2 regions of the Bacillus sp. HSf4 genome follow, and region 2 is predicted to be linked to the other one. Evidence: a T-box and tRNA genes for the amino acid it is inferred to sense, from the RefSeq annotation. Region 2 holds a T-box; the other holds one or more tRNA genes.

Region 1 (9,947 bases), 1.6 Mb from region 2:
GACAGTCCCCGTCCAGCCGGTATGTCCATATGCCCTGCTTGAGGCATGCTTTCCAAACATCCATTCCATATCGGTATTGCCGTTGAGACGCCACCCTAGACCATATGTTGCATCTGTTTTTGACGGTTTCGTAAACTGCGCAATAATCCTTTTGCTGAATAGCCGCTCCTCGCCGTATCCTCCTCCGTTCAGCATGACTTGGAGAAGCACCGCCATGTCATCTACTGTTGAAAATAGACCGGCATGCCCAGAAATGCCCTCCATCGAGTAAAACGCTTTTTCGTCGTGAACCTCCCCTTGTAATGTATATGTTCGAATATTGGGAAACCATACCGTTCCGTCTCTCGTATTTCCCATTAACTCTGTGGCGGCGAATTGGGCAGGCTTAAATCCCTTTTTTAGAGGATTGAACATGGTATGCCGCAAACCGAGAGGACGGTAAAGTCGATTTTCCGTATAATGATCTAAAGGCTGGCCTGTGATTTTCTCGATGACGAGTCCGAGCAGCATATAATCGACGTCGCTGTAAAGCTGCTTTGTGCCTGGTTCATATGCCAAGGGGGTTTTTGAAAGAAAGGACAGCGTTTTCTCCCGCGTTTGGGAATAAAGCCTGCCAGCCGTTTTTGGATCGTAGTAGTTCCAGCTTGCCGGGAATCCTGCCGTATGATGAAGCAGGTCTATCACCCGAATTCGATTCTTTCCTTTGATGATGTCTTCGGGCGGGTCTTTAAATTCGGGGATATAGCGCGAGATTTTCGCATTTAGATCAAGCTTTCCGCTGCTAGCCAAATGCTGTAAAGCGAAGTTGACGGCATACATTTTTGTGTTGGAAGCCAGGTCGAACATCGTATTTGTTTTCATCTTTCTCGGATGTTTGAGCGGATTGAGTCCGTTGTATTTTTGCTTGTAACCGTATGCTTCTTTTTTTACGATCTTTCCGTCTTTGATGATGATAAGCGCAGCGCCGGGGAAACCTTTGCTGATATCCTGCTCGATTAAATCGTCGACCTGTTTTAGTTTTTCTGAAGAAAAGCCGGCTTCTTCAGGCTGCTTTGCTTTCTTTAAGGTGGGGTATGTCTGCTGCTGCCTGTCCTTAGCTATTGTCGTCTCAGCGGAAACTGAGGAAGGCAGAATCAATGAAAGAGATAAGAAGGCTGCGATGCTTCCGGTGATCCATTTTCTCATGCCGACACTCCTTTTTTGTTTAAACAAACGTTTAATCAAATTCAACGGCCATTTCGTCGTTGAAGCCAAAAGCATATGTGAAAAGAAATCCGGCGGCATACGAAATCAATAAACCGACCACGTACAGCAAGATTTGATGTGTATGAACAAGGAACGAAAGAGGGAGTCCTGAGACGCCGATTGATACGGTCGCGATTTTGAAATAGGCTTGAAATGCTCCGCCGATTCCCGCCCCAAGGCAAGCGGTCAAAAACGGCCGTCCAAGCGGAAGGGTCACACCGAATATCAGCGGTTCTCCGATGCCGAGCAAACCTGACGGGAGACCGCCGCCAATCGCTCTTTTTAACCTGGCTTTTTTCGTTTTAAAGTAGATGGCAAAAGCGGCCCCTACCTGACCCGCGCCTCCCATGGCCAAAATCGGCAGCAGGGGATCGTCTCCGATGGAATTGATCAATTCCATATGAACGGGTGTCAGTCCCTGATGCAGCCCGGTGACAACGAGCGGGAGAAATGTGGCGCCCAATATGAATCCCGCTGCAATGCCGCCAATATTTAATATGGCTAAAAGTCCTGAAGTAATTGCGTCTGATATAAAGCCGCCGACAGGCATGAAGATGACGTAGGTGACGATTCCTGTGAGAAGAAGGGAGACTGTAGGTGTCACAATGATATCAAGTGAATGAGGGGTGCGGCGCCTGACTCGTTTTTCGATAAAAGCGATAAAAGCGGCAGCGAACAAAACGCCGATCAAACCGCCCCTTCCAGGGAGCAGGGCTTCACCGAACAGTTTAATGTCGCCTGCGGCAGGGTTCATGATCAATATCCCTGCGAGACCGCCGAGCGCCGGGGAACCGCCGAATTCTTTCGCTGTATTTACCCCGACGAGGATGCCCAAATAAGCAAACAAACCTGAGCCGATGACTGTTAAAATGATTGCGGGCTGAGACGTTTCGGCAAGCCAGCCGGCTTGGACAACGGCTTTTGTAATTCCGGTAATTAAGCCGGAGGCAACAAGCGCGGGGATCAGCGGAATAAAAATGCTTGCGATTCGCCGCAGAAACAGTTTAAAGGGTGTTGCGTTTTTCTTTGAGCGGGCCGCTTTATGTTTGGCCGCCGCCTCTTTTAAATCATCTTGTTCAGATGAAACCAGCAGCTTGCCAAATTCATCTGAAACACGCTGAACAACGCCAGTGCCAAGAATGATTTGCAGCGTTTCTTCTTCGACAACACCGATGACGCCTTCAAGCGCTTTGATCGATTCGATATTTGCCTTTTGACGGCTGACGGGTGTGATCCGCAGACGAGTCATACAATGGGTGAAGCCGGCGACGTTTTCTGCACCGCCGATTTGTTCTAAAATCTGCTTTGCCAGGATGGCGTATGTTTTGTTTCCGCTCATCACAGGTTCCCCCTTTAGTCATCCATTTTGCCTAGCAAGCTGATGGCCGCTTTTGTTTGATCAATATATTGAATGATTTCTTCGTATCGCTCAGCGGCCATTCCTAAAAACAACACATCGATCATATAAAGCTGAGTTAAACGAGAGGAGGTTGCGGCGCTTCGAAACGGCGCTTCATTTGAACATGATGTATACAGTATGATATCGCTTAATGAAGAAACGGCAGACTGGCCGAAGCGGGTTAATCCAATCGATTTGATGCCGTATCTTTTGGCAAGCTGTAATACATTAGCGACTTCCTGCGTTTCACCGGAGTGGGAGATGGCAAATACGATATCATGTTCATCCGCATTGGCGATTAATGTTGCGACAAGGTGCATGTCTGTAAAGGCGGTTGCTCTTTTATTAATTCTTAAAAATTTTTGCTGGGCGTCTTGTGCGACGATGCCGGAGGCGCCGATTCCGCAAAAGTGAATCGTATTTGCACCGATCAGTAATTGAATGGCTTTTTGCAGCTGTTCGTGATCTATGTTTTCACATGTATCGCGAATCGCCTGAATCGAATTGTTGGCCGTTTTTTGCACGATTGAGTAAAGCTGTTCTTGCGGTTCAATATCCCGGTATCCCTGATCAGTCGGTTTCATCAGGTCTCCGGCGACGCGCATTTTTAAGTCCTGGAATCCTTTCAGTCCGAGTGATTTGCACAGCCGGATCGCAGCCGCGCCGCTTGTCTTTGCCGAAGCGCTGACTTCGTGGATGGTGCTGTTTACGATGTCATGCGGATTTTCTAAAATGTACTCAGCTAGCTTCCGTTCGGACTGCGGCAGCTTGTGAAGCATGGTTCGAATGATTTCCAATCCTCCTGTAGCCATCATTTCTTCCTTTCCTTTAAGAGTGTTCTCCATGAATGGTTAATGCTTTTTCAATGCTGCCATCTGATTCTTTCAGCAGTTTTTGCGCCGTGGTTAGATCGGCATTTGTTTTGAGCATGACGATTGCGGTTTTGACTTGATTTTCGGCAGCAGCCAATGCTGTTTCCGCTGTTTTTTGATCGGCCCCTGTGACAGTTTGGATGATTCGGATTGCGCGCTGTTTCAGTTTGGCATTGCTGACACTGACATCGACCATCAGATTCTCGTAGACTTTTCCCATTTGGATCATGGCTGTCGTCGAGATCATATTTAAGATCATTTTATGAGCAGTTGCCGCTTTCATTCTGGTTGATCCGGCAACGACTTCCGGTCCGACGACCACTTCGATCGCATGGTCGGCTGATTGGCTGATGGCAGAGCCTTTGTTGCAAGTGAGGGATACAGTTTTTGCGCCGATTTGTCCGGCATATTTCAGTCCGCCGTGAACATATGGGGTACGGCCGCTGGCGGCAATTCCGATGACCGTGTCGTTCTTAGAAAGGCGGATCGATTTCAGATCACGCACTCCAAACGTCTCACGGTCTTCGGCGCCTTCGACAGCTTCGAACATTGCTTTTTCCCCTCCGGCGATCACTCCTTTTACAGTATCTGGAGGGATGCTGAATGTCGGCGGACATTCGGCAGCATCGAGGACACCGAGCCGTCCGCTTGTTCCAGCGCCAATGTAAATGAGCCGTCCTCCTTTTTTCAGCGAATCGACCACATAGTCGACGGCTGTTTTGATGTCGGGCAGCACGGCTTCGACCGCTTCAGCCACTGTTTTGTCCTCTTCATTCATGATTTTGAGTATATCGATTGTCTCAGCTCGATGAATATGCTTCGTCTTTTCATTTCGGCGCTCGGTCGTTAAGGAGCTTAAATTGCTGTTTTCCATCAACAAATCCTCCTGACACAAATGCGAATGATTTCTTAATTTTCAGTATATTAACTCTGGAATTTTATTTCAACATGAAAAGAAAAATAATGAAATTTAGTTTTATAATGGTTCTGAATCAGTTGAAGAGCGAATAAAATAGAGCGCAGTTGCAGACTGCGCTCTGACGGGCATTTACAGCTCATCAAGCTGATGTTCGGAAACCACCCTGAAACCTTCTCTTTTCAGAAGGGCTGCTGTGATTCCGTTTCCGGCTACTTTTTGGCTGGAAAAGCTTCCATCGTATATGTGGCTGCTTCCGCAGGACGGACTGTTTTCTTTTAATACAACGGTGTCAGCCTGGATGTCCCTGGCGATTTCCAGCGTTTTGTAAGCGCCTTTTATATAAAGGTCTGTTACGTCCTCGCCTGACCTTGTGATGATGGCCGCATTTCCATTTAAAACATCTTCACCCGTCCCGCCGGATATTTCGGCGGGTTCCCTTGGAGTGGCAAAACCGCCGAGGACTTCTGGACAAACAACCGCTGCTTTCTTTTCTTGAACGAGTTTGTTGATCTTTTCGACATAGCTGTGCGTCCCGTTATAACGGCATTCAACACCTGCCAAACACGAGCTGACCAATATCATTCAGACGTTCCCCTCTCCTCTAAATCAGATATTCATATTTTATATCATCTCCCGTCTTTTTCAGCTGAAAAGTTGGAAAATAAAAATTTTAAATTACCCCTTTACAAATGGGGATGATCCTGTATATAATAACTTTTGTCAGCTTTACGAGAGCTGTCTGGACAAACGATTTTGGCCCGTTGGTCAAGTGGTTAAGACACCGCCCTTTCACGGCGGTAACACGGGTTCGAATCCCGTACGGGTCACCATTCTTTTTTGGACAGAAGAGGAAGGCATGCTAAAGGCGCAACGTCCTGTTACAACGCATGCACTTGTACGTCCTGTACTTCGGAGGATTAGCTCAGCTGGGAGAGCATCTGCCTTACAAGCAGAGGGTCGGCGGTTCGATCCCGTCATCCTCCACCATTTTTCGGAGCGGTTTTCACATCCGCACGAGTTAAAACATAAGATAAAATATGCCGGTCTAGCTCAATTGGTAGAGCAACTGACTTGTAATCAGTAGGTTGGGGGTTCAAGTCCTCTGGCCGGCACTGTTTTTTGGAGGGGTAGCGAAGTGGCTAAACGCGGCGGACTGTAAATCCGCTCCCTCAGGGTTCGGCGGTTCGAATCCGTCCCCCTCCACCATTTTTGGGCTATAGCCAAGCGGTAAGGCAACGGACTTTGACTCCGTCATGCGCTGGTTCGAATCCAGCTAGCCCAGTTTTTGGACATCCTGTGTCGGATGTCCTTTTTATTTTGCCTTTTTGTATAACTATTCAAAAACATGTCGTGTTGAGTCAATTTTGTATTGGACGGTACAATGAAGGTCTGAAAGGGGGATACACACATGTTAAAACAACGGATTTCAATGGTTGGTGTGCCGATGGATCTCGGACAGCTGAGGCGGGGAGTCGATATGGGACCGAGCGCGATCCGCTGTGCGGGGGTAAATGAACGTTTGGAATGCCTTTTCCGCGAGATTGAAGATTTGGGAGATTTGACAATCGGGCAGAGAGAGGATGAGAAGGAAGGCGGAGAAGAAGCCGCGGAGGAATTACGAAATTTGAAAGCGATTACAAAAGCGAGTTTGAAACTTGCTAACACCGTTGACGAGATCGTTGCAAAAGATTCATTTCCTCTCGTGCTTGGCGGAGACCACAGCATTGCGATCGGCACGCTTGCCGGGCTTGCGAAACATTATCGAAATCTGGGTGTCATTTGGTATGATGCGCATGCAGACTTAAATACAAGGGAAACGTCTCCTTCAGGCAATATTCACGGAATGCCGCTGGCCATCAGCCTGGGGATCGGCCATAAGGAGCTGACCGGTCTCTGTGGAAAAGGTGCCAAAATCAAAGCGGAAAACATCGTCATCATTGGAGCGAGATCTCTTGATGATGGGGAAAAGAAATTGATCCGTGAAAAAGAAATCAAAGTGTATACGATGCATGAAATTGATCGCCTCGGTATGACGAAGGTGATGGAGGAAACGATTGATTATCTGCGTGACCGGACGGACGGCGTTCATTTGTCGCTTGATTTAGATGGTCTTGATCCGCATGATGCACCTGGCGTCGGGACTCCTGTAGCAGGAGGGATCAGCTATCGTGAAAGTCATTTGGCGATGGAAATGCTTGAGGAATCCAATTTGATTACATCGGCTGAGTTTGTTGAAGTCAATCCGATCCTTGATGAGAAAAACAAAACCGCGGAAGCGGCAGTTGCTTTAATGGGATCATTGTTTGGCGAAAAGTTACTATAAACATTACATTGGCAGCGGCTTACGGAGGCCGCTGTTATAATCGGCATATGTCTCGGATTCAATCTATTTACTACGTATAATAATTTTAAGCTAATATTAAGCGCTCGATCCAGCGGAAACCGTCTACACCCTGTCATTTATTTGATAAAATATTTTTATGCATTTCATGAAACCTTTTAAAAATCAATTCGTATACATAAAGACCGGTGAAGGCAGAGGTTAGATAAATATGGAAACAATGATAAAAAAGAGAATCAAACAGGTGAAAAAAGGCGACCGTAACGCATTTGCAGACATCGTGGATATCTATAAAGACAAAATTTATCAGCTTTGCTACCGTATGCTCGGCAATGCGCATGAAGCGGAAGATATTGCGCAGGAAGCATTTATTAGAGCATACGTGAATATCGACAGTTTTGATATCAACCGGAAGTTTTCCACGTGGCTTTATCGAATCGCAACCAATTTAACCATCGACCGCATTCGCAAAAAAAAGCCGGACTATTATTTGGATGCAGAGGTGGCAGGGACAGAAGGACTGACGATGTATTCCCAAGTTGCGGCGGATGCTGCGCTTCCAGAGGATGAAGTGATTTCTTTGGAGCTGCACAGCACCATTCAGGAAAAAATCTTAAGGCTTCCCGATAAATACAGGACGGTCATCGTATTAAAGTACATTGATGAGCTCTCACTCATTGAGATCAGTGAAATTTTAAATATTCCCGTGGGAACTGTAAAAACGAGAATACACAGGGGCAGAGAGGCTCTCAGAAAACAATTAAGGGATCTTTAAGTGGGGTGATGAAATGAGCTGTCCGGAGCACATTGTTCAGCTTATGCATAAATATCTTGACGGAGACATTCTACCCGAAGATGAAACGCGACTAAAAGAGCATCTGCAATCATGTGAAAGGTGCAAAAAACACCTTCGTGAAATGGAGAAGTCTATCGCTCTAGTGCAAAGCACGTCGCATCTTACAGCTCCGGCAAACTTTACAGCTAATGTGCTGGCAAATCTGCCGAAGGAAAAGCGGACGGTGTCCATTAACAGATGGCTGAAAGCCCACCCGTTTATTGTGGCGGCAGCTTTATTTGTGATTTTAATGGGCGGCAGCTTTTTTTCGAGCTGGCAAAATGACCACGACTTCAGTGTGTCCAGCCAGCCTAATCTCGTCGTGAAAAACAACACGGTCATCGTACCTGAGGGCGAAGTTGTCAAAGGCGATGTAACCGTGAAAAACGGCAAGCTGATTATAAAAGGTAAAATAGATGGCGACGTAACCATTGTAAACGGAGAAAAATATACGGCTTCAGCCGGACAAGTCACCGGTCAGATCCACGAAGTCAATAAGGTGTTTGACTGGATCTGGTACAAAATCAAGTCAACAGGAAAAGCGGTTTTCGGCGGGGGTCACTCGAAAGATCAAGAGCAAAGCGGACATTAGGGGCTTTGCTCTTTTTTTAGGGAAGGCAGTCATTTCACTTGGAAAATCAAATTGTGCTATAATAGCCTCTGTATAAATATCATACGATTTTGTAACATATTAACTTTACTAATGACTGAATTCTTGGAGGACGAGGAAATGGCTTTTGAGGATATCCCTTTCTTGCAGTACCTCGGCGATGCCGTTGATATTCTCCTTGTTTGGTACGTAATATATAAATTAATGATGGTCATCCGCGGGACGAAGGCGGTTCAGCTTTTGAAGGGAATCGTAGTCATTGTTCTCGTCCGGCTGGCCAGTCAATATTTAGGCTTAAGCACCCTGCAGTGGTTGGTTGACCAGGCGATAACATGGGGGTTTTTGGCAATTATCATCATATTCCAGCCTGAATTAAGGAGAGCGCTGGAACAGCTTGGACGGGGACGGTTTTTTTCCCGGAGCGGAACCCCTGAAGAAGAGCAGCAGCAGAAAACGATCGATGCGATTACAAAGGCGATCAAATATATGGCGAAACGGCGCATCGGTGCTCTGTTAACCATTGAACGGGAAACCGGAATGGGCGATTACATAGAAACGGGGATTCCTTTGAATGCAAAGGTCAGCTCTGAACTATTGATCAACATCTTTATTCCGAATACACCGCTTCACGACGGCGCTGTGATTATGAAAAATGACGAGGTGGCCGCAGCCGCCTGCTACCTTCCGCTGTCGGAAAGCCCTTTTATTTCTAAAGAGCTCGGCACGAGGCACAGGGCGGCGGTAGGGATCAGTGAAGTGACCGACAGCTTGACGATCATCGTATCCGAAGAAACCGGCGGAATCAGCGTTGCCAGAAACGGGGACCTTCATCGTGATTTATCGGAAGAAGCTTTGACGAACATGCTTGAGGCGGAGTTCAAGAAAAATTCGCGGGAAGCTTCCTCAAATCGCTGGTATTGGAGGGCGAAGAAAAATGGATAAGTTTTTAAACAATCCTTGGGCCGTCAAGGTTGTCGCGTTATTGTTCGCGTTCCTGCTTTACTTTGCGGTCCACAGTGCGCAAGCTCCGACCCCGAAGAAACCAGGTGAATCGTTTTTCCCGACAACGACGACAGATGAAGCAACGCTCACCGATATACCTGTAAAGGCGTATTATGATGATGAAAACTACGTTGTTACAGGCGTACCGCAAACCGTGAATGTCACGATCAAAGGGCCGACAGGAACTGTAAAGAAAGTAAGACAGGTTAAGGATTTTGAGGTCTACGCAGACATGCAGGACTTGAAGACAGGAAGACACAAAGTCGAACTGAAAGCCAGAAACGTTGCCGACGGGCTAAGCATCTCCATCAATCCATCGGTAACGACTGTGACGATCGAAGAAAAAACGTCGAAAGAGTTTCCGGTTGAAGTCGACTTTTACAATAAAAACAAAATGAAAGACGGCTACACGCCGGAACAGCCGATTGTCAATCCGAAAAACGTCAGTGTCACAGGCTCCAAAGCCGTGATCGACAGAATAGCAAGCATAAAAGCGACGATTAATTTGGAAGGCATCGATCAATCGGTTGAAAGGGAGGCCAAGCTGACGGTCTATGACCGGGACGGCAATGTTCTTCCGGTGGAGGTTGATCCTTCCGTCGTCAACATCACCGTTCCGGTTACAAGCCCCAGCAAAAAGGTCCCGATCAAACTTGATCGGAAAGGGAGCCTTCCGGACGGCATCAGCATATCCAGTGTGGATACAAACCCGGGTGAAGTAACG
Region 2 (9,947 bases):
AAATGTTTCACATCTGCTGTTTGACTTGATGCAGACACCTGTCAGCACTGAATGGGTTTGTCCGGAAAGCATGTTAAGCATCCTTTCCGCGTCGTCTGAGTCCTTGGGCTTGCCCAAACAAACACCGTCAAAACACACAATCGTGTCTGCGCCAAGCACAACAGCATCGGGATGCTGTTCGGATACTGTACGCACTTTTTGTTCCGCCAACCATTTGACGTTTTCTGCAGGCGAAAAGTTTCGACTTAATTTTTCTTCTGCATTGCTTACAACAATGTCGTACGGAATTTGAAGAAGATCGAGGAGTTCCTTTCTGCGGGGTGATTGTGAAGCTAAAATCAGCTGTCGTGTCATAGAAGCCATCCTTTCATGGGTTTTTGCATCAGAAAAAAAGATACCTGCCTGTTTTATCCTACCAAAAGAACGCGAGAGCCACAATTTCAGAAAAATAACTTTTTGATGACAAAAAGCGGCAAAAATAAAAAAACCAGCCGCACAGGCTGGTTTTTCACATTGTTTACTTGATTTGGCCCAAGAGCAGCTGCTGGCTTTTCCAGCCGTTCGCTGTCGTCGGATTCTCCAGCAGGTCTGCGGCTTGAAGGATGGCCTCTTTTGTCTTTTCCGCGTCTTCTTTGGGTTGTATACCGTCTATTTTCGCTTTTAGGTCAGCGACATTTTTGGATGTAACCTCAGCACCGAGAATCGCTTTGGCGGACAGCTCAGCCGCTTCTTCAAAAACCGGGGCTAGCCCTGAAGCCAATGAAACCGGAAGCTCCTTGCCGCCCCATGCTTCAAAGTCATGATCGATTAATATTTGGCCCAGTTCAGTTGTCATCTGCTTTTCCCCGGTTATGCCGGCGATGACGTAAAACCCGTCTTCTTTCGACAGGGAAACGGCGGCATAGCCTTTGTCTGTTAATTGGGAAGTCAGCGTTTCCGCCCCTTCTTTAGAAGAAAACTTGCCCGCCTGGACAGCAAAGCTGTTAAACTCTTCTCCCGCAGCTTTTTCTCCCCCGTTCTGCTGACTGTCATCGCCCGCTTTAACCGTCTGGCTGTCTTCCGCATCTGACCCAAGGCTGCCTGATGCCGGCACATCTTCTTTGTTGGCCGCAAGATTCAAGGCGAACACCCCGAGGCCTGTCCCGAGCAAAACGGCAAATATAATCGTGACTGCGAAGCGCTTGACGGGATATGCAAGTGACTTTTTTGTTTTGGGATGGCTTTTTTTGTTTTCGTTTTTCTTTTTATAAGGTGTAACCACTTTCGGATCGTCTTTCAACACGTTTTCTTCTTCATCGGGAGGAACCCATGTAAATTCGTCTTGTCCGGTCTTCCCGTCTTCTTTTGAAGCCGATATTTCCTGTTCCGCCTTGCGCTTTTCCTCCCAATTCGAAAAGGTTAGTTTTTTTTGCTCAAGATTTTTTGAACATTCTTTTTCATTTCCGTAGATTGTCTCTTCTTTGCCGTTGATCATCACTTTAAGGGGATCTGCTTTATGCGGTTGTCCGGTCGAATGTTTTTTGCTTTTCCGTTTTTTCATATCCTTCCCTCGCTTTCTTTCTATGTTTATCATGATCTTTAAGGCGGAACCCCCGCCATTTTCTAGGACGTGTCAGAGAGGGAAGCCAAAAGGAAGGAGGAGGTCTCCTGAAGGCTGTCCCTCTTATTGTCCACACTTTACCACAGCCCGAAAAAAAAAGAACAAGACTTTTGTCGTCTCGTTCAAAAAGGTTTCGTCAATTTTCTCATATGTGCAACAGTTCAATATATGAATCAATCAACGGTTCTCCATAGAAGCAGACAATCACTGTTCCGATTAAAATGGCAGGTGCAAAAGGTATCGGCTCGCTTCCTTTGACCTTTCCGGCGATCATTCCGGCGAAGCCCAGCAATGTTCCTGCCGCTGCGGAGATAAAAAAAACGGGAAAAATCAGCCTTGCGCCAAGGACAAAGCCAATAACGGCGAACAATTTCACATCTCCCCCGCCGATCCCATCCTTCGCGAACAGCTTGACAATAAACGGCAACAGGAGACCGGCGGCCGCTCCTGTCAAGCCGGAATACCAGGGCTCAAGCGGAACCAGCATTCTGCCAATGACGAAAAAAGGCAGAAAAAAACAAAGGATGGCATCTGGAATCACCATATACGCGATATCTGAAACCAACACGATCAAAAGCAAGGAAAAAAGGGCGAGCATGAGCAGCAGCTCTCCCGGGCTTTTAAAACGGAGCCCCGCCAAGACAAACAGCAATGCAGTCAACAGTTCAACAGCGGGATAAAGGATGGAAACAGGGCTTTTACAGCCCTTGCATTTTCCGCGCAGAAACAGGTATGACAAAACCGGAATAAGCTCAAGGGAGGTCAGTTTGCGGCGGCAGACAGGACATGAGGAGCGGGGGAAGATCAGCGATATTTTGCCGGGGATGCGGCGGCCGGTTGCATTAAAAAAAGAGCCGAGCACTAAGCCTGATAAAAAAAGATAAGCCAAAAACATCAGCATCAGCCTCACAAGTTATTTACCCGGCAAAAAGACCGGGAGCTGTTATTTTAGCAGACAAGGTGAGGTATCGCTTTTCCTAAAACAATAAAATGCGTCCTCAGCCATAGGCTAAAAACGCATTTTATGTTCATTTAATAAAGACCTGACCTCGGAAATAAAATAAAGCGAACCTGTGATGACAACGACCGCTTTTTCATCGGCCGTTTTTTCATGTATAAAATCCAAAACAGAGCCGATTGATTCATCATATGTTTTATGCCCGGCACGGCTTTGTTCAAACAGCTTTTGAGCAGATTCCGCTCTCGGGAAGTCGAAGGACGCAAAATGAATGGATGAAGCAAACGCCTCTATGATGCGGATCATGTCTTGATAAGGCTTGTCCTTTAAGGCGCTGAAGCAAACGTGTATGTTCCGCTCTCCAAAGCGGCCAAGAACCGTTTCACTCAGCCGGCTTACCCCTTCTTTGTTATGTGCCCCGTCTATAAATGTAAGCGGCTTGTCCAGCACTTTTTCAAACCGGCCGGCCCATGCGGCTTTTTTGATTCCGCTATAGAGCGCCTGCCGGCTGATGTTCGCCTGTTGTACAGCTGTCAGCCATTCAGCTGCAAGAATCGCCAAGGCTGCGTTTTGCCGCTGATGGGTGCCGATCAGGCCTGTTTCCACTTGTTCGTAGCGCTTTTGAGGTGTGATCAGCGAAAACAGTTCGCCATCCGGCAATGAACGTTCATCATATCGTTCACAATGCTCATGAAGGGATAGATAAAGAGCTTCCTTTACCATTGCTCTCCGCTTTATGACCTCGGCCGCTTCAGGCTGGTGAACGGCCGTCAAAACAGGAACACCGTGTTTAATGATGCCCGCTTTTTCTCGGGCGATTTCTTCAAGCGTTTCTCCTAAAATCGCCGTATGGTCATGACCGATTGAGGTAATGACTGTCACTAACGGCTCAACGACATTCGTCGAATCCAGGCGGCCCCCTAGACCGGCTTCAAAAATGACAAAATCGGTCTTCCTGTACTTTGCAAAATATAAAAATGCACAGGCAGTAATGATTTCAAATTCGGTCGCCGCCCCCAAATCGGTTTTTTCAAGCTCAAGAACGAGGGGATATACTTCATTAAACAGCGCTGTCCATTCTTCGTCTGAGATCGGGATGCCGTCCACACTGATCCGTTCATTAAAGGTGATGATGTACGGAGAAGTGAATGTGCCCGCCGAATATCCGGCTTCATTTAACACCGAGCGGATGTAAGCGACGGTCGAGCCTTTTCCGTTTGTGCCGGCTACATGAATGGCCTTGAGCTTTTTCTCGGGATGATCGAGCTCATTGAGAAGCCATTCCATCCGTTGCAATCCCGGTTTCACGCCAAATTTGAGCCGTCCGTTAATCCAGCTGAGTGCTTCAGAAAATGTTTTGAACATGCGTATTCCCTCCCTTCAATGATGAAGGTGTTTTCCAGCCGCCCTTGGGGCCCGGAAAACACCTTCTCTTTTTCCTTTTTAGTTTTTCAATTCAGCGATCCGCTTTTCGACAGCTTCCCGTTTCGCCGTATAATCGGCTTCTTTTGCCCGTTCTTCTTCAATGACGTGTTCAGGCGCTTTTTTCATAAAGCCGTCATTGTTTAATTTTTTCTGAACCCGTTCCACTTCTTTGGTCAGTTTATCAAACTCTTTTTGAAGGCGGCTGATTTCTTCGTCAATGTTGATCAGACCCTCGAGCGGCAAAATCAGCTCGGCACCTGAAACGACGGCGGTCATCGCTTTATCAATCGTTTTGATATCCGTTCCGATTTGAAGCAGGCTCGGGTTTGTGAAACGTTCCACGTACGAGCGGTTTTCATCGAGACGGGCGGCGATTTCCGGTGTGCTCGTTTTAATATACAGCTCGATTTGCTTGCTGAGCGGTGTATTCACTTCACTGCGGATGTTCCGAACGGCGCGGATCACTTCGACAAGAAGCTTCATATCCGCTGCAGCTTCAGTGTCGGTATATTCTTTGACGACTTCAGGCCACTTGGCGACTGTGATCGATTCCCCTTCATGAGGAAGATGCTGCCAAATCTCTTCCGTCAGAAACGGCATAAACGGATGCAGGAGGCGCATCGTTTGATCGAGTACATACGCCAATACGGAGCGCGTCGTCTTTTTCGCCGCTTCATCATCGCCATAAAGCGGAAGTTTGGCCATTTCAATGTACCAATCACAGAAATCGTCCCAAATAAAGTTGTACAGGTGGCGGCCGACTTCACCGAACTCATATTTATCGGCGAGATGCGTCACCGTTTCAATCGTTTCATTTAGTCTTGTTAAAATCCACTTGTCGGCAACCGATTTGTCCCCGGTCAAGTCGAGTTCTTCATATGTCATGCCGTCCATGTTCATCAGCGCAAACCTTGACGCATTCCAAATTTTATTCGCAAAGTTCCATGTTGATTCAACTTTTTCAAAGCTGAAGCGCAAATCCTGCCCCGGTGAGCTTCCTGTCGCAAGGAAGTAACGCAGGGAATCCGCTCCGTACTTATCGATCACATCCATCGGATCAACGCCGTTTCCGAGCGATTTGCTCATTTTCCGGCCCTGGTCATCGCGGATAAGCCCGTGGATCAAGACGTCTTTAAACGGCCGTTCCCCGGTGAACTCGACCCCTTGAAAAATCATTCTGGATACCCAGAAGAAAATAATGTCATAGCCAGTTACAAGGACGTTTGTCGGATAGTAGCGTTTGAAATCTTCAGCGTCGATATCAGGCCAGCCCATTGTTGAAAACGGCCACAGCGCCGAACTGAACCAGGTGTCAAGAACATCGTTGTCCTGCTCCCAGTTTTCGGCATCCCCCGGCGCTTTAACACCGACATAGATTTCGCCCGTTTCTTTATGGTACCAGGCCGGAATCCGATGTCCCCACCACAGCTGGCGGGAGATGCACCAGTCACGGATATTTTCCATCCAGTGAAGATACGTTTTTTCAAAACGGTCAGGGACGAAGTTGACTTTTCCTTCGCTTTTTTGCAATTCGATGGCTGCATCGGCAAGCGGCTGCATTTGCACGAACCACTGCGTTGACAAGTACGGCTCAACGACTGCTCCGCTGCGTTCGCTGTGGCCGACCGAATGTGTATGCTCTTCAATTTTGAACAGCACACCCTCTTCCTGAAGATCTTTGACGATCTGTTTGCGGCATTCAAAACGGTCCATACCTTTATACTGAAGGGCGTTGTCATTCATCGTTCCGTCTTCATTCATGACGAGAATCCGCTCGAGGTTGTGGCGGTTTCCAATTTCAAAATCGTTCGGATCATGGGCGGGTGTGATTTTAACAGCCCCTGAACCAAATTCCATATCGACGTAGTCATCTCCGACAATCGGAATTTCTCTCCCGGTGATCGGCAGGATGACCGTTTTGCCGATTAAATGTTTGTACCGTTCATCTTCCGGGTGAACGGCGACCGCCGTGTCTCCGAGCATTGTTTCCGGACGGGTTGTGGCGATCTCGATGGCGCCTGAACCGTCTTTCAGCGGGTAGCGCATATGGTAAAACGCACCCTGAACATCTTTATAAATGACTTCGATATCAGACAGAGCCGTTTTTGTTGCAGGGTCCCAGTTGATGATATATTCTCCGCGGTAAATCAGGCCTTTTTCATAGAGCTTGACAAAGACTTCGCGAACCGCTTTTGACAGCCCTTCATCAAGGGTAAACCGCTCTCTTGAATAGTCGAGGCCAAGGCCGAGTTTCGCCCATTGGCTGCGAATGAAATCGGCGTATTCCTCTTTCCAATTCCATGTTTCTTCAAGAAATTTTTCGCGGCCCAGATCATAGCGCGATATGCCTTCTTCACGGAGCTTCGCTTCAACCTTTGCCTGTGTCGCGATTCCGGCATGATCCATACCCGGCAGCCAGAGCACGTCATATCCTTGCATCCGTTTCATTCTTGTTACAATATCCTGAAGCGTCGAATCCCAGGCATGGCCCAAGTGCAGCTTTCCCGTGACATTCGGCGGCGGGATGACGACGGTGTACGGCTCTTTTTCCGGATCATTTTCGGCTTCAAAAAACTTGCCGTTCACCCAATATTCATATCTGTCTTTTTCAATTGAGGCCGGATCATATTTTGTCGGCATCGTCAGTTCTTGTTTATCCATATTCAAACCTCCAGCAGTATAAACGGCTGATCAATAAAAAAGAGTCCTCTTTATCCTATCAAAAGGACGAAGAGAACTCTCTCGCGGTACCACCTTTTTTCATGAATGCAAATACGCATTCATGCACTTAAATGGGATAACGGGACTTTCCCGAATTTCTCTACTTTTTATGTTCGAGAAATTGCGCTCCTGGGCGACCTTCCAAAAAAGACTGGCTGGGAGCCTTTCAGCGAACCGACATCCCTCTCTGTAAGCGTCTGTTTTTGTACTCTTCCCATTCAAAGCGGGTGGATCATTGATTTTTCAGCACGTACTTTTTCTTGTTCTTATATTACTAAATCTTTTTTCATTTCGTCAATCATCTTTTCCGCTTTGATCTTGTTCTATACAAGATTGGGCCATGCACACAGGCTTTTTTTTCTCATATGATGCTGTAACGACAAGGAGAGGAGGCAAAAGATGCGAAAAAAATTCAACACATATTCACTCCAGCCCTGGCTGAAACAAATCAAGCTTGTCGCAGTCCAGGTCGCCCTCCCGATTACGATCTTTCACGGCATTCGAACCATCATCTTCCCAACAACGTTTGATGTTCTCCTTTTAGGCATTCTGATACTCCTTGCCTGCGCCTTTCACCTTGACTGGATTTAAGTAAAAAAAGTCCGCATCATGATGATGGGGACTCTGTTTCTTCCTGCAGTTTTCGGTTTTCTTCTGTTTTATGAATGTTCATCACAAGCGGTTCTGCATTTTTCATCTGCCAATACGCCTTCAAGAGTTTCGTGCAAGCTTCTTTTTCCTCCAGCTTCTTCTCTGTCTGATAGCGGCTGAGTGTCTTAAACATCGCCCCCGGATATGCCATATAACTTAAGAATAAACTCACTTCCTCCTCGCGCAGAGGATAAACACCGTGGTACGTATAATACCAGTTCACACATTCCGTACATGATGCAGGATTGGACTTGAACATTCTTGTGAAAAATAAGATCAGATCATTCGCAGGCGGGGCATATCCTGCTTTCTCAAAGTTTGTAAAATAGCCCGTTCCCATATCGTTGTACAGAAAATGATGGACCGACAATTGCCCGTGGTTCAAGACGATTCTGGAAGACTCTTTTTCTTTGATCGCTTCATGCCATTCATCAAGGCGGTCTAGCGCAAAATCAACGGCGGAAATCGTCTCTCTGTAATACATGGCCGCCTGAAGCTGAAAAGGGGACATATACCATTCTTTCTCAGCCCGGCTGACAATCTCTTCGTATTTTTGTTTCTCTATCTCCCATTTTCGTTTTGTCCGATCATAGTGGCCGACGATATCTTCCCGCCTCATCCTGAGTTCTTTTTCCGTTTTCTGATGGATGAGGGCAATTTCCTGAAACAGATGTTCATGCTTTTGATCCCGCTCTTCCCCTCTTTCCAGCGTGAGCCAGGGCATTAAATAGCAAACTTCTTGACCCGCTCCGGTTAAAAATTCCCCTCCGCGGTTTCGGTAGACAGGAACAAACTGTCTGTAGCCTTTTTCCTCCAGCAGTATCATCTGTTCAGTGAAGCGGTTATTCCTTGAAGGCTCCAGCTTCTTTAACGCGAATACACCGTGGGCGGTGTAAACCTTCCATACTTTCGGGCTGACAGGTTCGATATATTCGGCGGCTAGACCGTATTCATTTAAGAGAGCCTGGATGTCTTCCATTTTCGCTCACCACATTTTTGCTCATACGTTAGGCATGGCTGTTATGATAATCAGGAATATAAAGGATCTGTCCTTCTTTTAACTCTTCGTCAAGGGAAAGGGAATTCATCCGTATGAGCTGCTGAACATTAATGTCGTAACGTTCGCACAGAAGATCGATGGTATCATTTTGCTGAACGATGCACATCCTCATTCGCGAAAACTCCTCCTCTCCCTCTTTTGTAAACAGCTTTGTCAAATAAAGCGCATTGTCATTTTCTTTGGCGGATGCTTCGTGTATATCGGCTTCATCTCTCGCTTCCTCTTCAGGTTCTGTCTGCTCGTGAAACGAGTATTCCGGAATCTCAATCGAGTGGGCGGCTTCCTCCTCTTCCGAGGATTCCTGCGTCACTTCAATGTCAAAAGAATCCGGCTCTCTTTCTTCATCTTCGTCCTCCAAAAGAGGCGGGTCGCCGAAAAACGGAGTTTCATTTGATTCTTCATGGTTTTGATAAGTTCTGTAAACCGGTTCCTCTTCTTTTTGTTCTTCACTTTCTTCTCTTTCAAGTTCAGGTTCAGCCTCTTCAGCGCTTTTGGCAGATTCCTTTTGGGCCTCTGCATCTTCTAGGCTGTCAGCCGGCTCTTTTTGTCCTTCCCATTCACGCTTCGCCCTTTCCGCCGCCGACAGTGACGCAGTGAAAAACGGTTTTGCTTCATGTTCGTCATCGCTAAGAAACGACTGATAAATCGGCACGTTTTCATCATCCGTCTCTTCGTTCCGCTGATTCACGGCCTGCTCATCGTACGGGGTGTCAAGATGAAGCGGGATTTCATTCAGTTCCTCTTCCTCCCCTTGGTCCCTGTAAACGGGCTCAAACGACTCTTCAGCTTGTTGTGCATCTTCAAAAACCGGCACATCCGCTTCCTCAGTCTCGTCGGCGTCCCCCGCCACGTCCAGCAGTCCTTCAATCGCCAAGTCCGCCTGTATCGTCAGCATACGGGCATCTGTCAATTGATAATCGAAAGCGTCGATAAAAACAAACACGTCATTTAAGTGGCTGACTTTGTTTTTGGGGATGGTGATATCCACAGGGAAACAATGCGTCAGCTCCGCGCTGCTATCCCCTTTTAGCTTCACATCTTCCACAAATCGGCTTGTCGCAGGCAGCTCAGCATACTCCCGGGTTTGATCTATGTTGTATTCGCCTGTCAGCTCTAATGACCCGCGTATGGATACATAATCATTCACTTCCTGAACGGAAATATCCGGATCCAATGAAATTGATAATAATTCCGATACTTCCTGTCCCTTTTGAAAACAGATCGACTCTTCTACAGAAAATTGCAAACGATTGTTTTGCGGCAAACTGATATCCTCCCTTCACCTAATTTTTAAAATTAGATGTCAGTAAAGATGTATGAAAAGAACCGGGAGAATATGAACAGAAAACATGGGGGCGCACAAAAAAAGCCGCCGGACATGCCGGCAGCCTCTCTGCTTTTATTTGGATCGGCCGATTCTCGCGAATACCCTTTCAGCGGCCGAAATCGTCTGTTCAATATCTTCATCAGAATGCGCGGTTGACAGAAACAATCCTTCAAACTGTGACGGCGGCAGGAACACGCCCTCATCA

Evidence for each region. The T-box of region 2 lies ahead of P3X63_RS15355 (valine--tRNA ligase). A T-box ahead of a tRNA ligase gene usually reads a tRNA of that ligase, here a tRNA-Val.
Region 1: it encodes a tRNA-Val, which carries the amino acid that the T-box ahead of P3X63_RS15355 (valine--tRNA ligase) is inferred to sense. The anticodon was not compared.

Annotation. Positions count from the first base shown of each region.
Region 1 covers NZ_CP120679.1:177,549-187,495, forward strand. Annotated here, with positions in the region: gene pbp4b (penicillin binding protein PBP4B) at 1-1,185, opposite strand, end outside; gene P3X63_RS01025 (PTS transporter subunit EIIC) at 1,217-2,584, opposite strand; gene P3X63_RS01030 (MurR/RpiR family transcriptional regulator) at 2,599-3,456, opposite strand; gene murQ (N-acetylmuramic acid 6-phosphate etherase) at 3,473-4,390, opposite strand; gene P3X63_RS01040 (2-thiouracil desulfurase family protein) at 4,565-5,017, opposite strand; tRNA gene P3X63_RS01045 (tRNA-Glu) at 5,191-5,265, shown strand; tRNA gene P3X63_RS01050 (tRNA-Val) at 5,347-5,422, shown strand; tRNA gene P3X63_RS01055 (tRNA-Thr) at 5,475-5,547, shown strand; tRNA gene P3X63_RS01060 (tRNA-Tyr) at 5,557-5,641, shown strand; tRNA gene P3X63_RS01065 (tRNA-Gln) at 5,646-5,717, shown strand; gene rocF (arginase) at 5,844-6,758, shown strand; gene sigW (RNA polymerase sigma factor SigW) at 6,988-7,551, shown strand; gene rsiW (anti-sigma-W factor RsiW) at 7,565-8,203, shown strand; gene cdaA (diadenylate cyclase CdaA) at 8,342-9,163, shown strand; gene P3X63_RS01090 (CdaR family protein) at 9,156-9,947, shown strand, end outside.
Region 2 covers NZ_CP120679.1:2,963,389-2,973,335, forward strand. Annotated here, with positions in the region: gene P3X63_RS15335 (Maf family protein) at 1-354, opposite strand, end outside; gene P3X63_RS15340 (SPOR domain-containing protein) at 518-1,540, opposite strand; gene P3X63_RS15345 (prepilin peptidase) at 1,746-2,495, opposite strand; gene P3X63_RS15350 (bifunctional folylpolyglutamate synthase/dihydrofolate synthase) at 2,610-3,923, opposite strand; gene P3X63_RS15355 (valine--tRNA ligase) at 4,002-6,644, opposite strand; T-box leader at 6,704-6,935, opposite strand; gene P3X63_RS15360 (hypothetical protein) at 7,104-7,295, shown strand; gene ysxE (spore coat protein YsxE) at 7,312-8,334, opposite strand; partial or broken gene P3X63_RS22925 (LysM peptidoglycan-binding domain-containing protein) at 9,131-9,679, opposite strand; gene hemL (glutamate-1-semialdehyde 2,1-aminomutase) at 9,815-9,947, opposite strand, start outside.